Regions from separate parts of the Bradyrhizobium sp. AZCC 1678 genome, predicted to be linked through region 2. Evidence: predicted binding sites of a transcription regulator. Region 2 holds the regulator's gene; each other region holds the start of a gene.
What was found. The regulator HrcA, encoded in region 2, represses chaperone genes, less so after heat shock. The targets are predictions, from matches to a motif close to GTTAGCACTCNCNNNNNGNGAGTGCTAAC.
Positions count from the first base shown of each region.

Region 1: a site for HrcA is predicted at 3,211-3,239, ahead of V1294_RS07200 (co-chaperone GroES). Genes of this name have one in related genera too.
Region 3: a site for HrcA is predicted at 5,240-5,268, ahead of V1294_RS35525 (co-chaperone GroES). Genes of this name have one in related genera too.

Region 1 covers NZ_JAZHSE010000001.1:1,512,620-1,520,670, reverse strand. The annotation lists gene V1294_RS07225 (branched-chain amino acid ABC transporter ATP-binding protein/permease) at 1-518, shown strand, start outside; gene V1294_RS07220 (ABC transporter ATP-binding protein) at 515-1,246, shown strand; gene V1294_RS07215 (cold-shock protein) at 1,397-1,600, opposite strand; gene V1294_RS07210 (hypothetical protein) at 2,348-2,509, opposite strand; gene V1294_RS07205 (usg protein) at 2,729-3,013, opposite strand; gene V1294_RS07200 (co-chaperone GroES) at 3,273-3,590, shown strand; gene groL (chaperonin GroEL) at 3,729-5,381, shown strand; partial or broken gene V1294_RS07190 (prolyl aminopeptidase) at 5,484-5,663, shown strand; gene V1294_RS07185 (EAL domain-containing protein) at 5,942-8,051, shown strand, end outside.
Region 2 covers NZ_JAZHSE010000001.1:702,327-710,377, reverse strand. The annotation lists gene V1294_RS03395 (alpha/beta fold hydrolase) at 1-819, opposite strand, end outside; gene V1294_RS03390 (IS110 family transposase) at 1,359-2,369, opposite strand; gene hemW (radical SAM family heme chaperone HemW) at 2,673-3,845, opposite strand; gene rdgB (RdgB/HAM1 family non-canonical purine NTP pyrophosphatase) at 3,838-4,467, opposite strand; gene rph (ribonuclease PH) at 4,479-5,192, opposite strand; gene hrcA (heat-inducible transcriptional repressor HrcA) at 5,347-6,435, shown strand; gene grpE (nucleotide exchange factor GrpE) at 6,554-7,159, shown strand; gene V1294_RS03360 (VOC family protein) at 7,173-7,601, opposite strand; gene V1294_RS03355 (helix-turn-helix domain-containing protein) at 7,684-8,051, opposite strand, start outside.
Region 3 covers NZ_JAZHSE010000001.1:7,444,289-7,452,339, forward strand. The annotation lists gene V1294_RS35500 (DUF2076 domain-containing protein) at 1-699, shown strand, start outside; gene V1294_RS35505 (IS5 family transposase) at 942-2,291, shown strand; gene V1294_RS35510 (L,D-transpeptidase) at 2,448-3,236, opposite strand; gene V1294_RS35515 (protein phosphatase CheZ) at 3,544-4,320, shown strand; gene V1294_RS35520 (hypothetical protein) at 4,524-5,039, opposite strand; gene V1294_RS35525 (co-chaperone GroES) at 5,376-5,672, shown strand; gene groL (chaperonin GroEL) at 5,907-7,553, shown strand; gene V1294_RS35535 (hypothetical protein) at 7,724-8,051, shown strand, end outside.

The sequences.
Region 1 (8,051 bases), 810 kb from region 2:
TCGCGCGCACCTTCCAGCACGTCAAGCTGGTGCCGGACATGACCGTGCTGGAGAACGTCGCGATCGGCGCGCATCTGCGCGGGCACGCCGGCGCAATTTCCAGCATGCTCCGGCTGGACCGGGCCGATGAAGCAAAGCTGCTGGCGGAAGCCGCGCGCCAGATCGAGCGCGTCGGCCTCGGCGACCAGATCGACCAGTTGGCGGGAAGCCTGTCGCTCGGCCAGCAGCGCATCGTCGAGATCGCGCGTGCGCTGTGCGTCGATCCGTTGCTGCTCTTGCTCGACGAGCCTGCCGCGGGATTGCGCCACATGGAGAAGCAACGGCTCGCCGCGCTGCTCCGTCAGTTGCGCGACGGCGGCATGTCGGTGCTGCTGGTCGAGCACGACATGGGTTTTGTGATGGACCTCGCCGACCGCATCGTGGTGCTCGATTTCGGCACCAAGATCGCCGAGGGCACGCCGGCCGCGATCAAGACCAATCCCGACGTGATCAAGGCCTATCTCGGAGCTACCGCATGAGCGCGCTGTTATCGGTCTCCGACGCCCATGTTTCCTACGGCAAGGTCGAAGCCGTGCGTTCGGTTTCGCTCGACGTCGCCGACAACGAGATCGTCACCATCATCGGCGCCAACGGCGCCGGCAAGACCACGCTCTTGAACGCCATCATGGGCGTGCTGCCGCTCAAGGGCGCCACCGCCTTTGCAGGCGCCGACATGGCCGCGCTCGACATCGAGGATCGCGTCGCGGCGGGCCTGTGTCTCGTGCCCGAGCATCGCGAATTGTTCGGCACCATGAATGTAGAGGACAATCTGGAGCTCGGCGCCTTCCGGATTCCGAAGGCTACCGCAGCAAAATCGTTCGAGCGCGTCTATACGCTGTTTCCGCGACTGAAGGAGCGGCGCAAGCAGCTGGCCGGCACGCTCTCCGGCGGCGAGCAGCAGATGCTGGCGATGGGCCGCGCGTTGATGGGCACGCCAAAACTGTTGATGCTGGACGAACCGAGCCTCGGGCTGGCGCCGATTATCGTCGCCGACATCTTCCGCACCATCGGCGAACTGCGCGCCGCTGGCGTCTCGGTGCTGCTGGTCGAACAGAACGCGCAAGCCGCGCTGAAAATCGCCGACCGCGCCTATGTCATGGAGCTCGGCGAATTCATCCTGTCCGGATCGGCAAGGGATATCGCGTCCAACCAGCGCGTCGCGGCAAGCTATCTCGGCTTCCAGCACGACGGCGCGAGCGGGATATAGGGCGCGACCCCATAAGTTCAGGGTGGTCGGTGGACGTCCGCTTTGGTGCGCATTTCCGGACTCAAGTTGGAAATCGCGTGATGTCCGAACCCGGCGCAGCGAACCGCGCGCCCCCTTCGACGGGAGCCGGCGGGCCATGCCCTTCCGAAGTCACCCGACTCTCAAATTCTCCGCCGAAGTCTTCCCCTTGTTGGGCACTTCCTCATAGCTGACCTTTGCACCCTCATTGAGTGTGCTGAGCCCAGCTTTCTCGACCGCGGAGATGTGCACGAAAACATCCTTGCTGCCGTTATCGGGCTGAATGAATCCATAGCCCTTTGTCGCGTTGAACCACTTCACCGTTCCAGTTGCCACCTTGATCGTCTCCCATATCCGATAGGACCTAAGACAACCTCATGCCGATGTGGAAGGCAACCAAAACCCGCGGGGGGTGAGCCGGCGGGCCCGGACTATGGGGTGGTGCGTGCTTATCTTCCTTCCAAATATCCGCGAATTAACTCGCTTTTGAGTTCCCTGGAGGCGTATACTCAGACAATCATCGCTCCGCCTCCTGGGCATTACCGGTGACAGAGAGTGTTGCGCTCCCGCCTATTCGAGGGAAGCATCATGCCCCAGTCTCAACGCCTGTCGTCCGTCATTCCATTCGTTGCAATTGAGCGCCCCGCTTGTCCGAAGTGCAAGGCCCCGATGATGCTCGTCAGTATCGAGCCAGCACGCCCGGGCGTCGACTTGCATACCTTTGAATGCGCTATCTGCAACCACGCACATGCGACCCTTGCCGCGTATGAAGACCCTATGAAGTCCAAGTCCCTTGGACGCTGGCTTCAAGGCGATTTGCACCCGCCCAGGTAAGGCGGGTCGAAGTGAACCGGCGGATTTTGTAATACTTGAAGGGCTAGCGCCCGCAATGCGCCCCCTGATTGATATCGCAATGTCCGCGATCGCGGCGCCAACAATGTCCTGTATGTTCGGCAATTGCCGCGAAGGGAATTGCCGAAGTCCGGAAAGACGGCAAACCAAACTTGCCACTAGCGATGGATTCGCCGTAGCCGCTGCTAATTGCTTTGACAGGTTAAGCCACTCATGCCGGCATCAAGCGCCTTAGTTCTTTCTGGGCGGCGGTTCGCTCGCTACTTCCTCTGCCAGTAGCTTTAAAAGCTTCTTCTGCCGCGCGTCAGCTTTCGCTGCCGCCGCTTCCGATGCAGCCACGAGACTGCGATAGAGCTTAAGGTTTTGCCGGCGAATGAAAAATTGATGTTCCATAGCTACCTCCTCTGAGGGCATGGACCGAAGCGCATCGTGCGCTTAAGAATGGAGGATGGGAAGTGTGGACGTGGCGGACCACTTGTTAATTATCGCGACCTTTGCCTTCAGTTACCCCCCTCGCGCTAAGCAGCACATCCAACATATGCATATGCGCTTTTACTTTTGTCGCACCCGGAGTGCGATTCAAATGCCTTTGCGATTTTCGTAGCGCCGGCGTTAATGCAGCCGGAGGACTCCGTCCACGGCGCGTAGTTCGGCAGGCTTGATCAGTTTGGAGTGCGCGACGGTAACCGCGAACAGCGGACCTTCGAGCCTTGTTTCCCAGAACGCGAGGAAATCCTTCAACGCCGGGAAATCCGGAAACATATCGTAGTCCTGCCAGACGTAAGTTTGCAGCAACCAGCGCCGATCCGGACGGCGATAAACGATTTCCGCTGTTGTCAGTCCGTAGCCTAAGACCTGCTTCCTGAAATCCCTGGAAACCGTATCTTTCTCGACCATGCCAACCTCCAGCCCAACTGAAGAGTAATGCGTGCTTTCTCAATTCGCCAAAAACGAAAACGTTCAATAGGTCATAGCAATCAACGCGCTACCAGCATGTTACTTCACCTGCCAGCAGTCGCCCCTCCTCAAGTCGCGGTCAAACATCGTGGGCCGAAGCCCTTGCGCCACAGTGTCACAGGCTTATGTCAGGGGCGGCTAGCACTCGCTCATTGCGACTGCCAATCCAGAAATAATCACAAAAGCCATAGAGGATCGCATGAAGTTCCGTCCGCTCCACGACCGCGTCGTGGTCAAACGCATCGATGCCGAAGATAAGACCGCTGGCGGCATCCTCATTCCGGACAGTGCCAAGGAAAAGCCCTCGCAGGGCGAGATCATCGCCGTTGGTTCGGGCGGCCGTGACGAAGCCGGCAAGCTGATCCCGATCGACCTAAAGGCCGGCGACCGCGTGTTGTTCGGCAAGTGGTCGGGCACCGAGGTCAAGCTCGATGGTCAGGAACTTCTGATCATGAAGGAAAGCGACATCATGGGCGTCCTCACCGACGTTCCCACCGCCAGGAAGAAGGCCGCTTAAGCGCTTTAGTCCGTTCCCTCATCCTGAGGAGCCGGCGCAGCCGGCGTCTCGAAGGAAGAGGCCCTGCAATCCAAATCTCATCCCTCAGGAATCCGCCCAATCGCGTGGACCTTGGGATCTGGAAATACGGAGGTCATCATGTCAGCCAAGGAAGTCAAATTCGGCGTAGATGCCCGCGACCGCATGCTGCGCGGTGTCGACATTCTCCACAATGCCGTCAAGGTGACGCTCGGTCCGAAGGGCCGCAACGTTGTACTCGATAAGTCATTCGGCGCTCCCCGCATGACCAAGGACGGCGTCACCGTCGCCAAGGAAATCGAGCTTGAGGACAAGTTCGAGAACATGGGCGCGCAGATGGTGCGCGAAGTCGCCTCCAAGTCGGCCGACGCGGCCGGCGACGGCACCACCACCGCGACCGTTCTGGCGGCTGCGATCGTCCGTGAAGGCGCCAAGTCGGTTGCCGCCGGCATGAACCCGATGGATCTGAAGCGCGGTATCGACATGGCGGTGGAAGCCGTGGTCGCCGACCTCGAGAAGAACTCCAAGAAGGTCACCTCGAACGAGGAAATCGCCCAGGTCGGTACCATCTCCGCCAACGGCGACGCCGAAATCGGCAAGTTCCTGGCGGACGCCATGAAGAAGGTCGGCAACGAGGGCGTCATCACGGTCGAGGAAGCCAAGTCGCTCCAGACCGAGCTTGAAGTCGTCGAAGGCATGCAGTTCGACCGCGGCTACATCTCGCCCTACTTCATCACCAACGCCGACAAGATGCGCGTTGAGATGGAAGACGCCTATGTCCTGATCAACGAGAAGAAGCTCTCCTCGCTGAACGAGCTGCTGCCGCTGCTCGAAGCCGTGGTGCAGAGCGGCAAGCCGCTTCTGATTATCGCCGAAGACGTTGAAGGCGAAGCGCTCGCCACCCTTGTCGTCAACCGCCTGCGCGGCGGCCTCAAGGTTGCTGCCGTCAAGGCTCCGGGCTTCGGCGATCGCCGCAAGGCCATGCTGCAGGACATCGCCGTTCTGACCGCTGGTCAGGCGATCTCGGAAGATCTCGGCATCAAGCTCGAGAACGTCACCCTGCAGATGCTCGGTCGCGCCAAGAAGGTGATGATCGACAAGGAGAACACCACCATCGTCAGCGGGGCCGGCAAGAAGGCCGATATCGAAGCCCGCGTGGCCCAGATCAAGGCGCAGATCGAGGAAACCACCTCGGACTACGACCGTGAGAAGCTGCAGGAGCGTCTGGCCAAGCTCGCGGGCGGCGTCGCGGTGATCCGCGTCGGTGGCGCGACCGAGGTCGAGGTAAGGGAGCGTAAGGATCGCGTGGATGACGCGATGCATGCGACCCGTGCGGCGGTTGAAGAAGGCATCGTGCCGGGCGGGGGCGTCGCCTTGCTCCGAGCCTCCCTGCATCTCAAGGGCCTGCGCACCAAGAACGACGACCAGAAGACCGGCGTCGAGATCGTGCGCAAGGCGCTGTCTTGGCCGGCCCGCCAGATCGCGATCAACGCGGGCGAAGACGGTTCCGTCATCCTCGGCAAGATCCTCGAAAAGGACCAGTATGCCTACGGCTTCGACTCGCAGACCGGCGAATATGTCAACCTGATCTCGAAGGGCATCATCGACCCGACCAAGGTCGTTCGCGTGGCGATCCAGAATGCAGCCTCGGTTGCCGCGCTCCTGGTCACCACGGAAGCCATGGTGGCCGAAGTGCCGAAGAAAAACCAGGGCGGCGCCGGTATGCCTGCGGGTGGCGGCGGCATGGGTGGTATGGGCGGCATGGACTTCTAAGTCCAACCATTCAGAGCACAACAATAAGAAAGGCCCGGCAGCGATGCCGGGTCTTTCTGCATCCGCTGGACGTCTATCTCGACGACGATAGCTGCATGGAAAGGCGCGCTTGTGCATGGCCGTTACGACATGCCATGTCCGGCACGCTTTGCGTATCAGTTACACGAGGCCTGGCCTCAAGCCGACTTTCATCTGATCGAGGGCGCCGGCCACGCCTACGATGAACCAGGCATTCTTGATGCGCTGATCAAAGCGACGGATCGTTTTGCGCAGCAAGTCTGACCGGTTACCACCAAACGGATCATGGCCGGATATTTTCGCCCATGGATCATTTTCGACCTGGACGAGGTCCGCGTTAAGTCCCGCCATGTGGGCTCCCGAAGGCGGATTTCGCGCCGGCCCCTATTAACGAAGCCTTAATCATGATGCGAGTTCCAACCTGCTCGTTGTGAGTTGCACAACTTCCTGACCACGCGCGGCCTTCTAACCTTGCGATGCAGCAACCATTTTCCGTCCGACGCCGGGCGTCGACGATGGCTGCCGGGTTACAAGGTCAGACGATGCGCGCCTCCGATTGCCCTACGGTCGACACTCCCGAATTCCTGCTGGCGGCGCTCGAGCAGGCGAGTGAGGCTGTCGTCATCATCGACGGCCACATGCATGTAAGCCATTTCAACGCCGCGGCCGAATTGATCTGGGGCGTGCCGCGCACGGAGATTCTCGGCTGCGATGCACGCTGCCTCGGCTTCAATGACCTGCAAAATGGCGCCGGTTCCGAGATCACGATCCGGCGCAACGACGGCAGCCGGACCCGGGCTCAGCTATCGGTGTCGCGTGTCGAGATCGGTGGCCGAGCTAACTACATGGTCTTCGTTCGTGACATCACCGCCGAGGTCGAACGACGCGAGAGGATCGCGCTGCTCAACCTGGTGGCCGACAAGACCAACCGCGCGGTCGTCGTCACCGACCGCAAGCTGCAGGTCGTCTATACCAACGCCGCGTTCTCCGGAATGTTCGGATACTCACCTGAAGAAGCACAAGGACGGCAGGCGAGCCATTTGCTTGCCGGCCGCTTCACCAATCGCAAGACGCTGCCGAAGCTACGCCGCCGAATCTACGATGAGAGCGGCACTGAAGACGAAATCCTGGCCTACGACAAGAACGGCGATGAAGTCTGGGTCTCGGCCATGGTCAAGCCGTTCCGCAGCGCCCGCGGGCGCGTCAAGTACATCTTCGCCCTGTTGACCGATATCTCCGAGAACAAGCAGTTGCGGTCGCTGCAGCAATTGATCATGAGCGCGTTGGCCGACGAACTCCCGATCACCGAGATTGCCGACCAGCTTTGCCGGCGCGTTGAAGCCATTGCACCTGATGTCGTGGCTTCGGTGCTGCACGTCGATTCCGACGGGCTGGTGCATCCGCTGGGTGGACCGAGCCTGCCTGAAGATTACTCCCGCGCGCTTGAAGGCATCGCCATTGGTCCGGCTGTCGGCTCGTGCGGGTCGGCGGCGTATTTTGGCAAGCCTGTACTGGCCGAAGATATCGACACCGATCCGCGCTGGCAGCCGTACAAGACACGGCCGCTCGAGGTCGGCCTGAAGGCCTGCTGGTCGACGCCGATCAAGGCCAAGGACGGCCGCGTGATCGGCACTTTCGCCTTCTATTTCAGGGAATGTCGCGCGCCGAGCCGCTGGCATCAGCGGATCGTCGACGCCTGCGTTCACCTCGGCGCGCTGGCGATCGAGCGAAAGGAAGCCCGCGCCCAGATCGCCCGGCTCGCCTACCATGACATGCTGACCGGGCTGCCGAACCGTGCGCAGTTGCGTGAGCTGATCAACCAGGCCATCGAAGACTGCGCGCCGCAGAAGCAGCTCGCGCTGGTGTTCCTGGATCTCGATCACTTCAAGGACGTCAACGACACCCTCGGACATTCGGCGGGCGACGCCCTGCTGATCGAATTTACAAAACGGCTGCGCGCCCGTATCCAGCCGTCCGACCTGCTGGGACGCCTGAGCGGCGACGAGTTCGTCATCGCGCTACCGAATTGCGATCCGGCCCGCGCCTCGCTGGTCGCCTCCAACATCACCGAAGCGTTGACGTCGCCGCTATGGATCGACAACAGGCAGGTGCCGATTTCCGCCAGCATGGGCATCAGCATCTATCCCGACAATGCTACCGATATCGATACGCTGATACAGCAGGCCGATGCGGCGATGTACAAGGCCAAGCAGGCGGGCCGCTCCACCCACCGCTTCTTCAGCGCCGACATGAACCGGCTTGCCGAGCAGCGGCTCGTCTTCAGCGCGGCACTCCGCCAGGCCATCGCCAATGACCGGTTGAGGCTCGTCTATCAACCGCAGACCCGAACCGTCGACGGCGCCCTCTACGGCGTCGAAGCGCTGTCCCGCTGGCACGATCCTGATCTTGGCGAAGTCCCGCCTTCGAAATTCATTCCGCTGGCCGAGGAAGTCGGCCTGATCGAGCAGATCGGCCTGTGGTCGATCCGCGAGGCGTGCCGGCAAATGGCCGCGTGGCGCCAAGCCGGACTGGACGTCCCCTGCGTGGCGGTCAACCTGTCGCCGCTCAATTTCCAGAATGCGAAGCTTGCCGCCGTGGTGGCGGAGACCCTCGCAGCCAACGACCTCCCACCCCAGACATTGATGCTCGAGA
Region 2 (8,051 bases):
GCGTGTGTTGGCGCTGATGGCCCCCGGAGCTTCGTAAGCCGCGATGTATACAGCGCGATCGAACGGCGAAATGGCCGTCTTGTCCCTGGCGAGGTAGTCGAACATCCAGTTCAAAAGAATATTCATGCGCCCTTGCAGCAATTTCTCCGGCAGATCCGAGACTTGGTTGAGGGCGAACCACCAAGGGTGGGGCGGATGATTCGGGTTCGATAGATCGTATGCGCCAGGCGGAGGAAGAATGGAGATCTGCTGAAAGCCTTCGAATGGGTGCGGTACGTCCAGCAGCGCTACGCGCTGCGTTTCATCCGGATAGTTTGCCGCAAAACTGTAGGCGACCATCGCCCCGATGTCATGACCCGCGATATAAATGCGCTTGTAACCGAGATGCTGAGCGAGCGAGCGAATATCGTCCGCCATGGTCTTCTTGTCGTATCCTGTCGCGGGTTTGCCGGACGAGCCTTGGCCACGAATGTCCACGACGATCACGCGGAAGTGCTTCGCGAGGTCGGGCATGATCTTGTGAAATTGCCACCAAGTTTGGCCCCCGCCGCCGAGAAGGAAAAGCGGTTGCCCAGAGCCTCCCTGGACGAAGTGGAGCCGAATGCCGTTCACGTCCGCATCGTCATTCGAAAATCCCGGCAGTCGCTTGACCAGCGCCTGATCAGAAGTGTCGGCAAGAGCCTCATCCGACGCGCGATAGGTGGAGGGAACGACGGCATTTTCGTCGGCCTCTGCCGGCGAAGTCGCGAAGGCGAGCACAAGCGCCCCTATGCCCTCCGCAAGCGTTTCGCGCCTCGTCGTTTCCGTGTTAGCACCCATGCAAGGCCCACTGCTTCACTGTGTTGGGCGGTAACGCGTGAGCGCGAGCCACGGTTCCATTCAGGATGCATGTGCAGCCACCAAAGACCCCGCCATTGCATTGAACTGGCTGCGATTACAGTGACACCCATTAGCCGGCCGCTCGTCAAGATGCAGAGCAATTTTTTTTGGCAGCGGCAGCTGCCAACATCTTTGATTGGTCGCTTTCAGCTACTGTGCTCGTACCGCGCCCGTTTCTTCGGTTGATGGCTACGTCCGCATTGCGGATCGCGCCAGACACCCATCGGGATCAAGCATCGGCCCGAGTGAGGCCTGCGCCCTGGCGGCATAGCCGCCCCAGAAGAACGTTGGTACCGTCCCGTATCCAAAAGAGTTTCGCAGAACTGTGGTTGCCGGCAGGCCGGCGCCAATCTCCGGATGGCTTACGGTGCGGGCGATCCGCTGTCACCGCAACTGGTGACGGCGATCCGGCGTCCAATTCAGTGCAGCTGGTTGCAGCCCCAGTCACCGTACGTGGCTCTCCGGATCGTCGTCGTCCTTCAGGCAAAGCAGCGCGTTACATCGAACGGCTTGCCCTCCTTCAGGATGTGGTAGCAGGCGCGCGCCAGCTTGTGTGCCAACGCCTTGGTGGCAACAATGTTGTTGGTCTTGGCCTTTTTGCGCTCATGGAAACGCTTGGCCTCGGGGCAAAAACGCCTGGCAAAATTCGCCGCCTCGACGAATGCCCAGGCGAGATATTTGTTGCCGTTCTTGACGTTGCCTTCGCCCTTCTTCTTGCGATTGCTGGTGTGCACGCTGTCGACGCAGCGCGCGTATGACGCAAAGTTGCCGACCTCGGCGAACCGATCGATCGGGCCGGTTTCCAGAGCAATGACCGTGGCAAGCGTCTGGCCGATGCCCGGCACGGTGGTCAACAAGGCATATTGCGGACGCGGCTTGACGCGTTCTTGCAGGCGCTTCTCCAGAAGCTCGATCTGTGACTGCAGTGTCGCGATAACAGCAACGTTGGCCTTGATTGCCAAGCCTACATCCGCCGCCAGGGGCAGGCTGTCGATCGTGTCGTCGGTCAGCCGCTTGATCTGATTGCTAGTCATCCGCCCGCCGAACTGCCGGGCCATGATGTTCTCGACCGCGAGGACATGTGTCGTGCATGACTGCACCAGCTGCATGCGCTTGCGCGCCAGGTCACGCACTACTCGGTGCTCCCTCGGCAAGATCGTACCGGTCGGCAGGATGCCCAGTCGCAGCAGGTGCGCAAGGTGCTGCGCATCGGTCTCGTCGCCGCTGTGCTTCAGTCCTTCGTACTGCTTGATCGCCGCCGTGTTGGCGAGGTGCACGTGGAGGCCGGCGTCCTGCAATCCGTCGACCAGCCAATACCAGTTGTAGGTCGACTCGACCACCACGCCGGCCAATTCGTCTTGCCACCGGGCCAGAAAGCCCGTGATCTTCCCGGTGTCGTTGGGCAGGCGCTTCTGCGCAACAACCCGATCACCATCGTCGATAACAGCGACAACGCTGTTGTTGGAATGCAGATCAATTCCGCTGTACATCATCTTCGCCTCCTCGTGGCCAAAAGTGATTCGATGACTTCGAACTCACTTTAGCTCCACCGCCTTCTTGGTCACGAAGGCCGGCTAGATGATCTTCAGCGCACAAAATTCCCTGAGCCGATGCACATCTCCGCCATCCAGGTCGGTCAAATGCCATCACCGCAATTCTGATGCGAAACGCTGGTCGCGGCGGAAGCAAGGCGCGTAGCCCGGGTGGAGCGAAGCGTATCCCGGGAACGGTCTGGCAAGCAGATACACTTGTCCCGGATTGCGCTGCGCTTCATCCGGGCTACGGGTGATTTGCTACGCGGCAAGATCCGCCACGACGGCGTCGAGCACGGGGAATCCGTCCTTGGTCACGCGCAAGCGTCCATCGGCTTCGACAGTGATCGCACCTTCGTCGCGCAATATGGCGATCCGGTTCGGATCGAGCGCGCGACCTGACAGCGTCGCATAGCGTTTGGGGTCGATGCCCTCGGCGAGTCGCAATCCCATCAGCAGAAACTCATCGGCGCGCTCTTCGCTGTTGAGCGAATCGTCGGTCACGACGCCATGGCCGTTGGCCTCGACGCGCATCAGCCAGGCCTCGGGGCGCTTCTCGGTTGCGGTCGCATGTCTCGCGCCGTCGATGTCCAGCCGCCCATGGGCGCCCGGACCGATGCCGGCATATTCGTCACCGCGCCAATAGACGAGATTGTGCTGGCATGCCGCGCCTGCGCGGGCGTGATTGGAAATCTCGTAGGCCGGCAAGCCATGATGCGCGCAGACTTCCTGCGTCACATCGTAGAGCGCGCGGGCAACCGCCTCGTCCGGGGTCTTCAATTTGCCGGCCGCATGCAGGCCGAAGAACGGCGTGCCTTCCTCGATCGTGAGCTGGTAGAGCGAGAGATGTTCGGCGGCTTCCGAGATCGCGAGCTTGAGTTCATCCGCCCACATCTGCGGCGTCTGGTCGGGGCGCGCGTAGATCAGGTCGAACGAGTAACGGTCGAACGCGCTGCGTGCGATCGCGACCGCGTCCAGCGCTTCGCGCGCGCTGTGCAATCGTCCGAGCGCCTTCAGCGAAGCATCGTCGAGCGCCTGCACGCCGAGCGAGACGCGGTTGACGCCGGCTGCTCGATAGCCGCGAAACCGTGTTGCCTCCACGCTGGTGGGATTGGCCTCCAGCGTCACCTCGACATTGCCGGCGACGCGCCAATACTTGCCGATCGAATCCAGAATGGAGCCCACGGTTTTCGGCTGCATCAGCGAGGGCGTGCCGCCGCCGAGAAAGATCGAGGTGACGGTTCGATCAGGTGCGCGCGCCGCTGTGGTTTCGATCTCGCGCGCAAACGCACGGGAAAATCTTTCCTCGTCGATCGGCGCGTGGCGGACGTGGCTGTTGAAATCGCAATACGGGCACTTCGACAGGCAAAATGGCCAGTGCACGTAGACGCCGAAGGCGGTCCGCTTCGGGTAGTGGCGTTCGGCGCTAGCCAAGGCAGATCTCCGCCAGTTTGACGAAGGCGCGCGCCCGGTGCGACAAGCCGAGGCCGAGCGGCGGCAGGCCGTGTTTCTCGATCGAGGTCATCTCGCCAAAGGTCCTGACGTGCCCATCGGGCAGGAATGCCGGATCATAGCCGAAACCGGCGGCGCCGCGCGGCGGCCAAACCAGAGTTCCATCGGCGCGGGCTTCGACCTCCTCAAGATGGCCATCGGGCCAGGCGACACACAGCGCCGAAACGAAATGCGCCTTTCGCTTCTCGGGCGTGGTCGCGCCACGTTCCTGCAGCAGGCGTTCGATCCGGCTCATCGCCGCCATGAAATCCTTGCCCTCGCCGGCCCAGCGCGCCGAGTAAATGCCGGGCGCGCCGTCCAGCGCATCGACGACGAGGCCGGAATCATCGGCAAAGGCCGGAAGCTGGGAAGCCTGCGCCGCCGCGATCGCCTTGATCGCCGCATTCGCCCGAAACGTCTGGCCGGTTTCCTCGGGCTCGCCAAGGCCCAGCTCGCCCGCGGAAACGGCCTCGACGCCATGTGGCGCCAGCAGTTCCCGCATCTCGGCGAGCTTGCCGGGATTGTGGGTCGCGATCACGAGCCGGCCTGTGATTCGACGGTGCATGTGCGATCAGACTACGCGACGGCCAGCTTCTGCAAGTCCACCAGACGCGCGACACCCTTGCGCGCCAGTTCCATCAGCGCCAGGAACTCGTCCTGCGAGAACGGCGTCTTCTCGGCGGTGCCCTGCACCTCGATGATGCGGCCGTCGCCGGTCATGACGAAATTGGCGTCGGTCTCGGCCTCGGAGTCCTCGGCATAATCGAGGTCCAATACCGGTGTGCCCTGATAGATGCCGCAGGAGATCGCGGCGACATTGTCGCGCAGAACGTTCGTTTTCAGCATGTTGCGGCTCTTCATCCACGCGATGCAGTCGGCCAGCGCCACCCAGGCGCCGGTGATCGAGGCGGTGCGGGTGCCGCCATCGGCCTGGATCACGTCGCAATCGACCGTGATCTGGCGCTCGCCCAGAGCTTCGAGGTCGACAGCTGCGCGCAAGCTGCGGCCGATCAGCCGCTGGATTTCGACGGTGCGGCCGCCCTGCTTGCCGGCGGCGGCCTCGCGGCGGGTGCGCTCCAGCGTGGCGCGCGGCAGCATGCCATATTCGGCGGTGACCCAGCCGCGGCCCTGGCCCTTCAGCCACGGCGGCAGCCGTTCTTCCAGGGTGGCGGTGACCAGCACATGGGTGTCGCCGAATTTCACCATGCAGGAACCTTCGGCATATTTGACCACGCCGCGTTCCAGCGACACGGGGCGCAGCTGATCGGGCGCACGGCGGCTTGGCCGCATGGGAAATCCTTTCGAAATCGAGCGAAAACTGGTTCGCGGTGCTTGTAGGTGGGGGCGTGGGCAGCGGCAAGGGCTTTTGGCCGCTTTGGCGGGGAAAGGGATGCTTGTCATTGGCCCGCTGGAGCGACAAATTAGGGGTCCAAGGAGTTACGCCGTGGCCCACCACGATCCGATTGGCCTGATCGCACCGCATGCCGGGCTTGCCCAGCTCAACGAGCGTTCGCGCGACATTTTTCGTCAAATCGTCGAGAGTTATCTCGCCACCGGCGATCCCGTCGGCTCGCGCAACATTTCTCGCCTGATCGCGGTGCCGCTGTCGCCGGCTTCCGTCCGCAACGTCATGTCGGACCTCGAAGCGCTCGGGCTAATCTATGCGCCGCATACCTCGGCAGGGCGGCTGCCGACCGAACTCGGCCTGCGCTTCTTCGTCGACGCGCTGATGCAGGTCGGTGACCTCACCGAACCCGAGCGGGAATCGATCCAGAGCCAGCTTGCGTCCGTCGGGCGCGCGCAATCGGTCGAGGCGGCGCTGGGTGAAGCGTTGACGCGGTTGTCCGGCCTGACGCGGGCCGCGGCCGTGGTGCTGACCGCCAAATCCAATTCGCGGCTAAAACACATCGAGTTCGTCCGGCTCGAGCCGGAGCGTGCGCTGGTGGTGCTGGTCGGCGAAGACGGCCAGGTCGAAAACCGCGTGCTGACGCTGCCGCCCGGCGTTCCCTCCTCGGCGCTGACGGAGGCGACCAATTTCCTCAATGCGCGGATTCGCGGCCGCACGCTCGCCGAAGCGCGGCTCGAGCTCGAAACCGCGCTGACGCAGAGCCGCGCCGAACTCGACCAATTGACGCAGAAGGTGATCGCGGCCGGCATCGCAAGCTGGTCCGGCGGCGACAACGACGACCGGCAATTGATCGTGCGCGGCCATGCCAATTTGCTGGAAGACCTGCACGCGCTGGAGGATCTCGAACGCGTCAAGTCGCTGTTCGACGATCTCGAAACCAAGCGCGGCGTGATCGATCTGTTGGGCCGGGCCGAGCGCGCCGAAGGCGTCAGGATTTTCATCGGATCGGAGAACAAGCTGTTCTCGCTGTCCGGTTCCTCCACCATCATCGCCCCCTATGGCGATGCCGCGGGCCGCATCGTCGGCGTTCTCGGCGTGATCGGGCCGACGCGGCTGAACTATGCAAGGGTGATTCCGACCGTGGACTACGCCGCCCGGATCGTCAGCCGGATGTTGGGTGGCTAATCCGCCCGAATAGGGCCTCTATCCCGGCGGGTTGTGCTTGATTTTCGGCCCCTAAAGCACGATATCCGGCCTAGCAAATCCCCATCGAACCAGATGCGTTTTTTGAGAAGGCAGTCTTATGACCGATCCGAACCGGCCGAGTGACGACGAGCTGAAGCAGGCCCAGACCGGCGAGCCCGTGGTCTCAAAACCCTACATCATGCCCGACGATCCCGAGGAGGGATCGAATGAGGCACTGACCAAGGAACTGGCCGAGGCGCGCGACAAGATGCTGCGCACGCTGGCGGAAATGGAAAACCTGCGCCAGCGCACGCGGCGCGAGGTGGCCGATTCCAAGATGTACGGCATCACCGGCTTTGCGCGCGACATTCTCGATATTGCCGACAATCTGCAGCGCGCGCTCGACGCGATCCCGCCCGAGGCCAGGGAAACCGCCGATCCCGGCATCAAGGCCTTCATCGAGGGCGTCGAGCTGACCGAGCGTTCGCTGCTCAACACGCTGGAGAAGAACGGCGTCAAGAAGTTCGATCCGTCGGGCGAGAAGTTCGACCCCAACTTCCAGCAGGCGATGTACGAAGTGCCTGACCCGTCCGTCCCGTCCGGGACCGTGGTCCAGGTCGTGCAGGCCGGCTTCATGATCGGCGAGCGCGTGCTGCGCCCGGCGCTGGTCGCCGTATCCAAGGGCGGCGCCAAGGCCGCGCCGGCGGCCGACGTCACGAACTGAGCCGGCCCCGAGCCTACAGCGGTTTCTCACTGGTTTTCGGCCAGTAGGTGCCAAAACTCCAGAGATTGCCTTCCGGGTCCCGGCAGGCGAAGTCCCGGCTGCCATAGTCGGTGTCGTGCAATTCCATTTCGACGCTGGCGCCTGATGCCTTGACCCTGGCGTGCAGGGCGTCGGGATCGTCGACGGCGATGTAGAGCGCGTCGGTGCGGCGACCGCCGATATCACCGACAAGTTTGCCGTATTCGTCATCGCGGCTTTGGCCGAGCATCAGCAGCGAGGAGCCGTAGGCAAGCTCGGCATGTTGGACCGCGCCGTCCTTTCGGTAGACGACGTACTCGGTGAAGCCGATTACATCCTTCAGCCAGCGGATCATGGCTTCGGCATCGCGACAGCGCATCGTCGGATAGATGCGCGGCGCTTCGATCTTGCTTGGCTCGGTCACGAAAAATCTCCTTGCTTGCTTCGGCTGCGCCAATATGCGCGAAGCGCGACAGCGCTGGCTTGAAGATTTGTTACCGGAACCGTCAGGCGTCGAGCCCGTCCAGCGGGCGCAGCAGGCGGCCGTCGATCAGCGCCAGCCGCCGGGCCCAGGCTGTCGGGGTTTCGCCGGCAAGCGTTGAAAATTCGCGGGCGAGATGCGCCTGGTCGGCGTAGCCGCTTTCAGCCGCAATCCCGGCCCAGCCGCTGCAGCCTCCACCCCGCGCGAGCCGGCAGGCGTGATGGAAGCGCATCATGCGCGCGATTGGCTTCGGCGCGAGACCGAGTTCGGAGCGAAAGCGGTCGACCAGATGTCTGCGGCTCCAGCCGATCTCCTTGGCGAGTGCGGTGATCCGCACGCCACCCGCGCTGCGCGCCAGCCGGCGATAGGCGAACTCGATCTCGGGTGAGGGCA
Region 3 (8,051 bases), 6.7 Mb from region 2:
GTGCAGGACGAAGCGCTGAAGCGCGCCGACATGCGCATCCAGGAATTGGAAGCGGCAGCAGGTCAGCAAAATCAATCCGGCGGCTTCCTCGATTCGATGCGCGATGCGATCTTCGGGCAAAACCAGCCGCAAGGTTCGTCACATGGTTCGGTACCCAACGTTCGTGCGCCCGAGATGGGCGGCAATTCGGGCGGCAGCCGTCCGGCGTGGAACACGGGCCAGGTGCTGCAGCAGAGCCAACCGCCCGGGCAATATAATCAGCCGTCCTATGCCCAGCCCCAGCCCTATGGCGCGCAGCCGCCGCAGCAGTCGCCGTTCGGCGGCGGTGGCGGCTCGTTCCTCGGCACCGCAGCGGCGGCCGCGGTCGGCGTGGTCGGCGGCTCGTTGCTGGCCGGCAGCCTCCGTTCGATGATGGGCGGCGGCGGCAACCACCAAAGCTTCGGCGACACGGCCAACCATAGCGGCGGAATCGAAGACCGCAGGCCGTGGGGCGACCAGTCCGGCGGCGACCTGGCGCGCGACGCCGGGATCAACGACATCGGTTCGCGCGGCTCGTCCAGCCAGCGCGCCGACAGCAACGACAACGATTCCGGTTCGCGGCAGGGCTTCTTCGATCAGGCCTCGCATGACGATGACGACATGGACCACGATGCCGACGGCTTCGACGGCGACGATGGTGGTGATGGCGATTACGCGTGAGCGGTGTCTGAGTTGAAAAGTCAAAACGGCCGCCCGATCAGGCGGCCGTTTTTTTGTTGGGACGGATCGTAGTCGGCCGTGAAAAATTTCCCAAGCCGTTGAGAGGGAGTCGATTTTCCTGGCTCGGCGGCTTTTGAGATTGCCAGCTTTTGGGGCTTGATAGCGGGAAAGCTTGCAATTTTGTTTTTTTGGTTTCCCTCGAATCGGGGGTCGTGATTCTCTTGGTGGCATCGGAGGGGACGATGCGGCCAAAGGAACGACGAGAGACGGGACAGAGCGACCTTCTGCGCTCGCGGCTGGACGCGATCATCGATATGGGCCACCCGCTGGTGAAGCTGGCGCGGACGATCGACTGGCCCTTCCTCGAGCAGAAATTCGGAGCGGTCTACGAGGACAAGCCCGGCCGGCCGGCATTGCCGACGCGGCTGATGGCGGGGCTTGCGATCCTCAAGCACACCTACGACCTCTCCGATGAAGTGCTGTGCGAGCGCTGGGTGGAGAACCCCTATTACCAGTTCTTCTGCGGCGAGGAGTTCTTCCAGCACCGCCTGATGTTCGACCGCTCCTCGCTGACGCGCTGGCGGCAACGCATGGGCGAGGAGAAGTTGCAGGCCTTGCTGCAGGAGAGCCTTGCGGTGGCCAGCAAGACCGAGGCGATCAAACCGGCCGATCTTAATCGGGTCATCATCGACACGACGGTGCAGCCCAAGAACGTGATGTTCCCGACCGATGCCAGGCTGCTGAACCGCGCCCGCGAGATCCTGGTCCGGCTGGCGAAACGATATGGTGTCAAGCTGCGCCAATCCTATGCCAGAGTGGGCAAGTTCGCGCTGATCAAGCACCAGCGTTATGCCCACGCCAAGCAGTTCAAGCGCGCCAACAAAGCCTTGAAGAAGCTCAAAACCTATCTCGGCCGTATCATCCGCGACATCGGCCGCAAACTTGGTGGCAACGCCGACTTGCTCGGTGGGATCGTGTTGGAGCGCATGCTGGCACGGGCGCGACGCGTGCTTGAGCAGAAGCAGCACCAGCGTGGACCGAAGGTCTACTCGCTGCACGCGCCGGAGGTGGAATGCATCGGCAAGGGCAAGGCGCACCGACCTTACGAGTTCGGCGTCAAGGTCTCGGTCGCCACCACGCTGGCGCACGCCAAGGGTGGGCAGTTCGTGACCCATGTGAAGGCGCTGCCCGGCAACCCCTATGACGGCCATACACTTGCAACCGTCATCCCCGAGATGGAGGAGCTGATCGGCAACACCATCGAGCGCGCGCTCCTCGACAAGGGCTATCGCGGCCACAACGCCCCGCCCGATTACAAGTTCAGGGTGTTCATCTCAGGACAGAAGCGGCGGGTGACACCACAGATCAAGCGCGAGCTCCGACGGCGTTCCGCCGTCGAGCCGGTCATCGGCCATCTCAAATCCGAGCACCGCATGGGCCGCAATTACCTCTGGCATCGCCAGGGCGATGCCACCAATGCCGTCATGGCCGCCGTCGGCTACAACTTCCGCCGCCTCATCCGGTGGCTGAGCTTTCTGCTGTTCGAAATCCTCTCTCGGCTCAGCCTCAAATTGCGGCTCAGCCCAGCCTGAAATCCCGATTCTTCACGGACGACATCGTAGCCCGGATGGAGCCAACGGGTCGCGCGAATGCGCGCCCGATGACAGGCTCCGCGCAATCCGGGACAGTCGTTGTACTGAGACAATCCCGGATTTCGCTTCGCTCCATCCGGGCTACGATCAAAACAATCAGATCACCACGACCCTGGCGCCGACGCCGACGCGGCCGTAGAGATCGATGACGTCTTCATTGCGCATACGGATGCAGCCGGACGACACGTTGGTGCCGATAGTCCAGGGCTCGTTGGAGCCGTGGATGCGATAGAGCGACGAACCCAGATACATCGCGCGCGCGCCGAGCGGATTTTGCGGGCCGCCTTCCATGTACCGCGGCAGATCGGGGCGCCGCGCCAGCATCTCCGGCGGCGGCGTCCAGGCCGGCCATTCCTTCTTCGCGGAGACGGTCTTGACGCCTGACCAGGTGAAGCCGGGGCGGCCGACGCCGACGCCGTAGCGCAGCGCCTTGCCGTCGCCCTGCACCAGGAACAGGAACTTGTTCGGGGTGTCGATCACGATGGTCCCTGCGCTTTCCTTGCCGTAATACTCGACTACCTGCTTTTCGTATTTCGGATCGAGCGGACGTTGTGCGGGGTCGATCTCCTCCTCCCCGCGCATCGACTGCTGCGGATCCATCGGCGGCAGCAACGCGCGCCGCCCGCCATAGCCGTAATCGGGCTGCGTCTGATAGGCCGGCTGTTGCTGATAGCGCCCGTCCTGCGGCAGGTCGCCGAACAGGAATTCGATGAAGCCGCCGCCCATGTTGGCGCGTTCGGCAGCAGCCATGCGCACCGGCGCGGGCTCGCGGGCGTATATCACGGCGGGTTCGGCAATTGGCGAGGCGTCGATCGCAAAAGCCTCACTGGAGAAGCAAAGGCAAGACGCGCTCGCAAGGAGCGCAAGGGAGATTTTTCCGGACATCGACGTACTCTGTACTGATCGTCATTGCGGGTTGGCGGCAGCGGCGCGACGAGCACCGCTGCACGCGATCAATACAAATCAAAACCTAATCGGTTTGGTAAACAGATCGGCCGTTTCGATTCACCATTTCGGCAATCGCGCGCTGATTTGCCCGCTAGCGTTTATTTTGCATGAACGCCGCCCCTCATGGTTAATCGTTGGTATGCGGCCGCGGGCAAACCGCTACCATGACGCGTTCCGGCGTGAACCTCACGTTAAATCGCATCGGTCTAGAACACACACGGAAGTGAAGGGGTGGGAAAAACTCATGTCGGTCAATCGCAAGCGTTTTCGTATTGAACAAGCCCTTCTGGGCGACGCGCCAATTATGATGCCTGCCGCCGAAGGCGGCGAGATCGGTCCGATGCATCGTGAGATCATGGCCGAGCTGCGCGCGATCCGCGCACAGATGGCGGGCTTCGGCCACACCCGCGACGGTTCGACTGTCGCCACGGATATCGCACGCGAGACCGCGGATGCCCACGCGTTGCTGGAAACCTACCGCGCCCAGATCGAGCAGTGCGCGAAGCTGAAAGTCGAGCTCGATCTCATTCACGACGCCATCAACCGCACCAAGCGCGAAATCGCCACCCTGCACGGCAACAGCTTTGACGGCCAGGAAATGGCCAAGGTCAATGGCGAGCTCGGCGCCGTCGTCGGCGGCACTGAACAGGCCACCCAGCAGATTCTCGAGGCCGTCGAGGCGATCGACCAGGCCGCCACCGCATTATCCAAGAACATCTCGCCCGACCAGCAAAAGCTGCTCAGCGAGGAAATCCAGGAACGCGTCGTCGCGATCTTCGAGGCCTGCAATTTCCAGGACTTGACGGGCCAGCGCATCAGCAAGGTGATGACGACGATGAAATTCATCGAAAAGCACATCATCGAGATGATGGAAATCTGGGGTGGCGTCGATGCCATCAAGGCGCACGCCCCGCCGATCGTCGATACCCGCGAAGGCGACGCCAAGCTGCTGAACGGCCCGAAGCTGGACGGCGACGACGGTCACGCCTCGCAGAACGACATCGACGCGCTGTTCGATTGATCGGACTGGTTAACGCAGACTAAATAAAAACGCCGGCTAGATGCCGGCGTTTTTTGTTGATTTTTGCGCGGTCATTCCGGGATGGTGCGTTAGCACCAGACCTCAGATGCGCAATTGCGCATCGGGGAATCTCGAGATTCTCAGGTGCGCAATTGCGCACCATGGTTCGATGCTTCGCATCGCCCCGGAATGACGGCGTCTAATCACGCCCGCGGCGCGCAGCGGACATAGACCATGTTGCCGTAACGGACCGCGGCATCCTTTTCGATGAAGCGGGTCACGAGCACGCGGCCGTCGAACGAGACGATCTCGCGGTCCTGCTCGCCGGGCGTCGGGCCGGGCGGACCGATATAATTCTTGCCGCTCGGGCTGCCCTTGAGGCGCAGTTCCTGCGGGGTGGCCTGGTCGGCCAGATGCATGACAACACCGCCGGAGGTGCCGGCGCCGATCACATAGGGCTGCTTGCACTGCCCGCGCGCCGCGGCTTCGGTGCGGGCGCGGTCGTTGGGATTCTGGAACGAGGCGAGGCCCCAGCGGCCGACGATCTCGTCGGAGCGGATGGTGGCCGGCATATCGGGCGCGACGCCGGGCTCGGCCTCGGGCGCCGAACTGGACGACAGCGACGGCAGGCTCATGCTGCTGCACGCTGCCAGCAAGATCGTCAGCGCCGATGCGATCGCCAGATTGGCAACCGTACGCGCATTACGTGAGCTGATCATCGTATTCCCCCGAGCAATTCCTTGGCCGCTCCCGTCAAGCAGCCAATCGTAAAAAGCCTGCCGGAGCAATGACGTCCGTTAAATTACGCCGCTGCGCCGATTTGGTTTCTGTGGGACCATCCTATATTGGCCTCAAGAAGGCCTTAACCCCCTTGTTTGCTTGACAGGATCAGCGCCAAGCCATATTCCCCGGCCCCACGTTTAGCACTCAAATCCGACGATTGCTAAGGGTCATGCTGTCCCGCCCGGGGCGGCGTCGAATACGCGGCATTATCAGCCATTTTCGTGGCACAGACCTGAAACCACGCCTTCCATGGAACTTCAAGAGGAGACGTCATGGCCAAATCCAAATTCCGTCCGCTGCACGACCGCGTCGTGGTCAAGCGCATCGATGCCGAAGAGAAGACCAAGGGCGGCATCATCATTCCCGATAGCGCCAAGGAAAAGCCGTCGCAGGGCGAAGTCACCGCCGTGGGCCCGGGCGGCCGCGACGAGGCCGGCAAGCTGATTCCGATCGACCTCAAGGTCGGCGACCGCGTGCTGTTCGGCAAATGGTCGGGCACCGAGGTCAAGCTCGACGGCGAGGAACTCCTGATCATGAAGGAGAGCGACATCATGGGCGTGCTGAGCTGACGCACGCTCCGGCCGTCGCACGTCAGTCGTCGGCGCTGACTTCTTCCCTTCTCCCCTTGTGGGAGAAGGTGGCGCGCAAAAGCGCGCCGGATGAGGGGTCTCTATCCGCGGAGACAGACCCCTCACCCGTCCGCGATGCTTCACATCGCGTCCACCCTCTCCCACAAGGGGAGAGGGGAAGAAACCCGGCGGTGACGGCAACCAATCGTACCCAATCATTCAGGAGTCCAAATCATGGCTGCCAAAGACGTTAAATTTTCCGGCGACGCCCGCGACCGCATGCTGCGCGGCGTCGACGTTCTCGCCAACGCGGTGAAGGTGACGCTCGGTCCGAAGGGCCGCAACGTCGTGATCGAGAAGAGTTTTGGCGCACCCCGCATCACCAAGGACGGCGTCACCGTCGCCAAGGAAATCGAACTCGAGGACAAGTTCGAGAACATGGGCGCGCAGATGCTGCGCGAAGTCGCCTCCAAGACCAACGACACCGCCGGCGACGGCACCACCACCGCCACCGTGCTGGCGCAGGCGATCGTGCGCGAAGGCGCCAAGTCGGTCGCCGCCGGCATGAATCCGATGGATCTGAAGCGCGGCATCGACATCGCGGTCCACGCCGTCGTCAAGGATCTCGAAAAGCGCGCCAAGCCGGTTGCCTCTTCGTCCGAGGTCGCCCAGATCGGCACCATCTCGGCCAACGGCGACACCGCCATCGGCAAGATGATCGCCCAGGCAATGCAGAAGGTCGGCAATGAAGGCGTCATCACGGTCGAGGAGAACAAGTCGCTCGAGACCGAAGTCGACATCGTCGAGGGCATGAAGTTCGACCGCGGCTACCTGTCGCCCTACTTCATCACCAACGCCGAAAAGATGACGGCCGAACTCGAAGACGTCTACGTGCTGCTGCACGAGAAGAAGCTGTCGGGCCTGCAGTCGATGCTGCCGGTGCTGGAAGCCGTGGTGCAGTCCGGCCGTCCGCTTTTGATCATCGCCGAGGACGTCGAGGGCGAAGCGCTGGCGACACTGGTGGTCAACCGCCTGCGCGGCGGCCTGAAGGTCGCCGCCGTCAAGGCGCCGGGCTTCGGCGATCGTCGCAAGGCAATGCTGGAAGACATCGCGATCCTGACCGGCGGTCAGCTGATCTCGGATGAACTCGGCATGAAGCTCGAAAGCGTCACCATCAACATGCTCGGCCGCGCCGGCAAGGTGGTGATCGACAAGGAGAACACCACGATCGTCAAGGGCGCCGGCAAGAAGAAGGACATCGAAGCCCGCGTCACGCAGATCAAGGCGCAGATCGAGGAAACCACCTCGGACTACGACCGCGAGAAGCTGCAGGAGCGCCTTGCGAAACTGGCGGGCGGCGTCGCCGTGATTCGCGTCGGCGGCGCGACCGAAGTCGAGGTCAAGGAAAAGAAGGACCGCGTCGAGGACGCCCTCAACGCGACCCGCGCGGCCGTGCAGGAAGGCATCGTGCCGGGCGGCGGCGTGGCGCTGCTGCGCGCCAAGAAGGCCGTCGGCCGCATCAACAACGACAATTCCGACGTCCAGGCCGGCATCAATATCGTGCTGAAGGCGCTGGAAGCTCCGGTTCGCCAGATCTCGGAAAACGCCGGTGTCGAAGGCTCGATCGTGGTCGGCAAGATCCTCGAGAACAAGTCCGAGACCTTCGGCTTCGACGCCCAGACCGAGGAATATGTCGACATGGTCGACAAGGGCATCATCGACCCGGCCAAGGTGGTGCGGACGGCGCTGCAGGACGCTTCGTCGGTCGCGGGCCTGCTGGTGACCACCGAAGCCATGGTCGCCGAACTGCCGAAGGAACCGGCAGCCCCGATGCCCGGCGGTGGCGGCGGCATGGGTGGAATGGGCGGCATGGGCTTCTAAAGTCCGGCTTTTTCCGATCGATCCATCGAAGGCCGCCTCCAGGCGGCCTTCTTTTTTGGCTTTTTGGCGATAGCGCGGGCCGATCGGTCCAGGACGTGCTTGGCTCGAAAACGCTGCCGGGGTTTGCTACTTACGACCCCTGCCTATTCCATCGTTTCAGGGAATTTCATATGCGCGCGCGGTTCCTTCTCCTGCTCGGTCTGGTCACGGTCTCCCCGGGCCTCGCTTTCGCCCAGATGAAACTTCCCTCCAAGACGGCCCCGGGCGCCATCGAGACGCGCTATTTCACCGCGATCGACGGCCTGATGGACGGCAATGCCGACGTCATCCTGAAGGAAACCCGGCAGGGCAAGAACGTCATCGCAGCTACCCTCGACGTCTGCTACCCCGTCGCGAAGGGCTCCGACCGCAAGGACCGCTTCGTCGCCAATCTCGCCGTCCTCAACGGGCAGAACCTGACGGGCACCACGCAGAGCCTCGGTGACAAGCAGCCGGTCA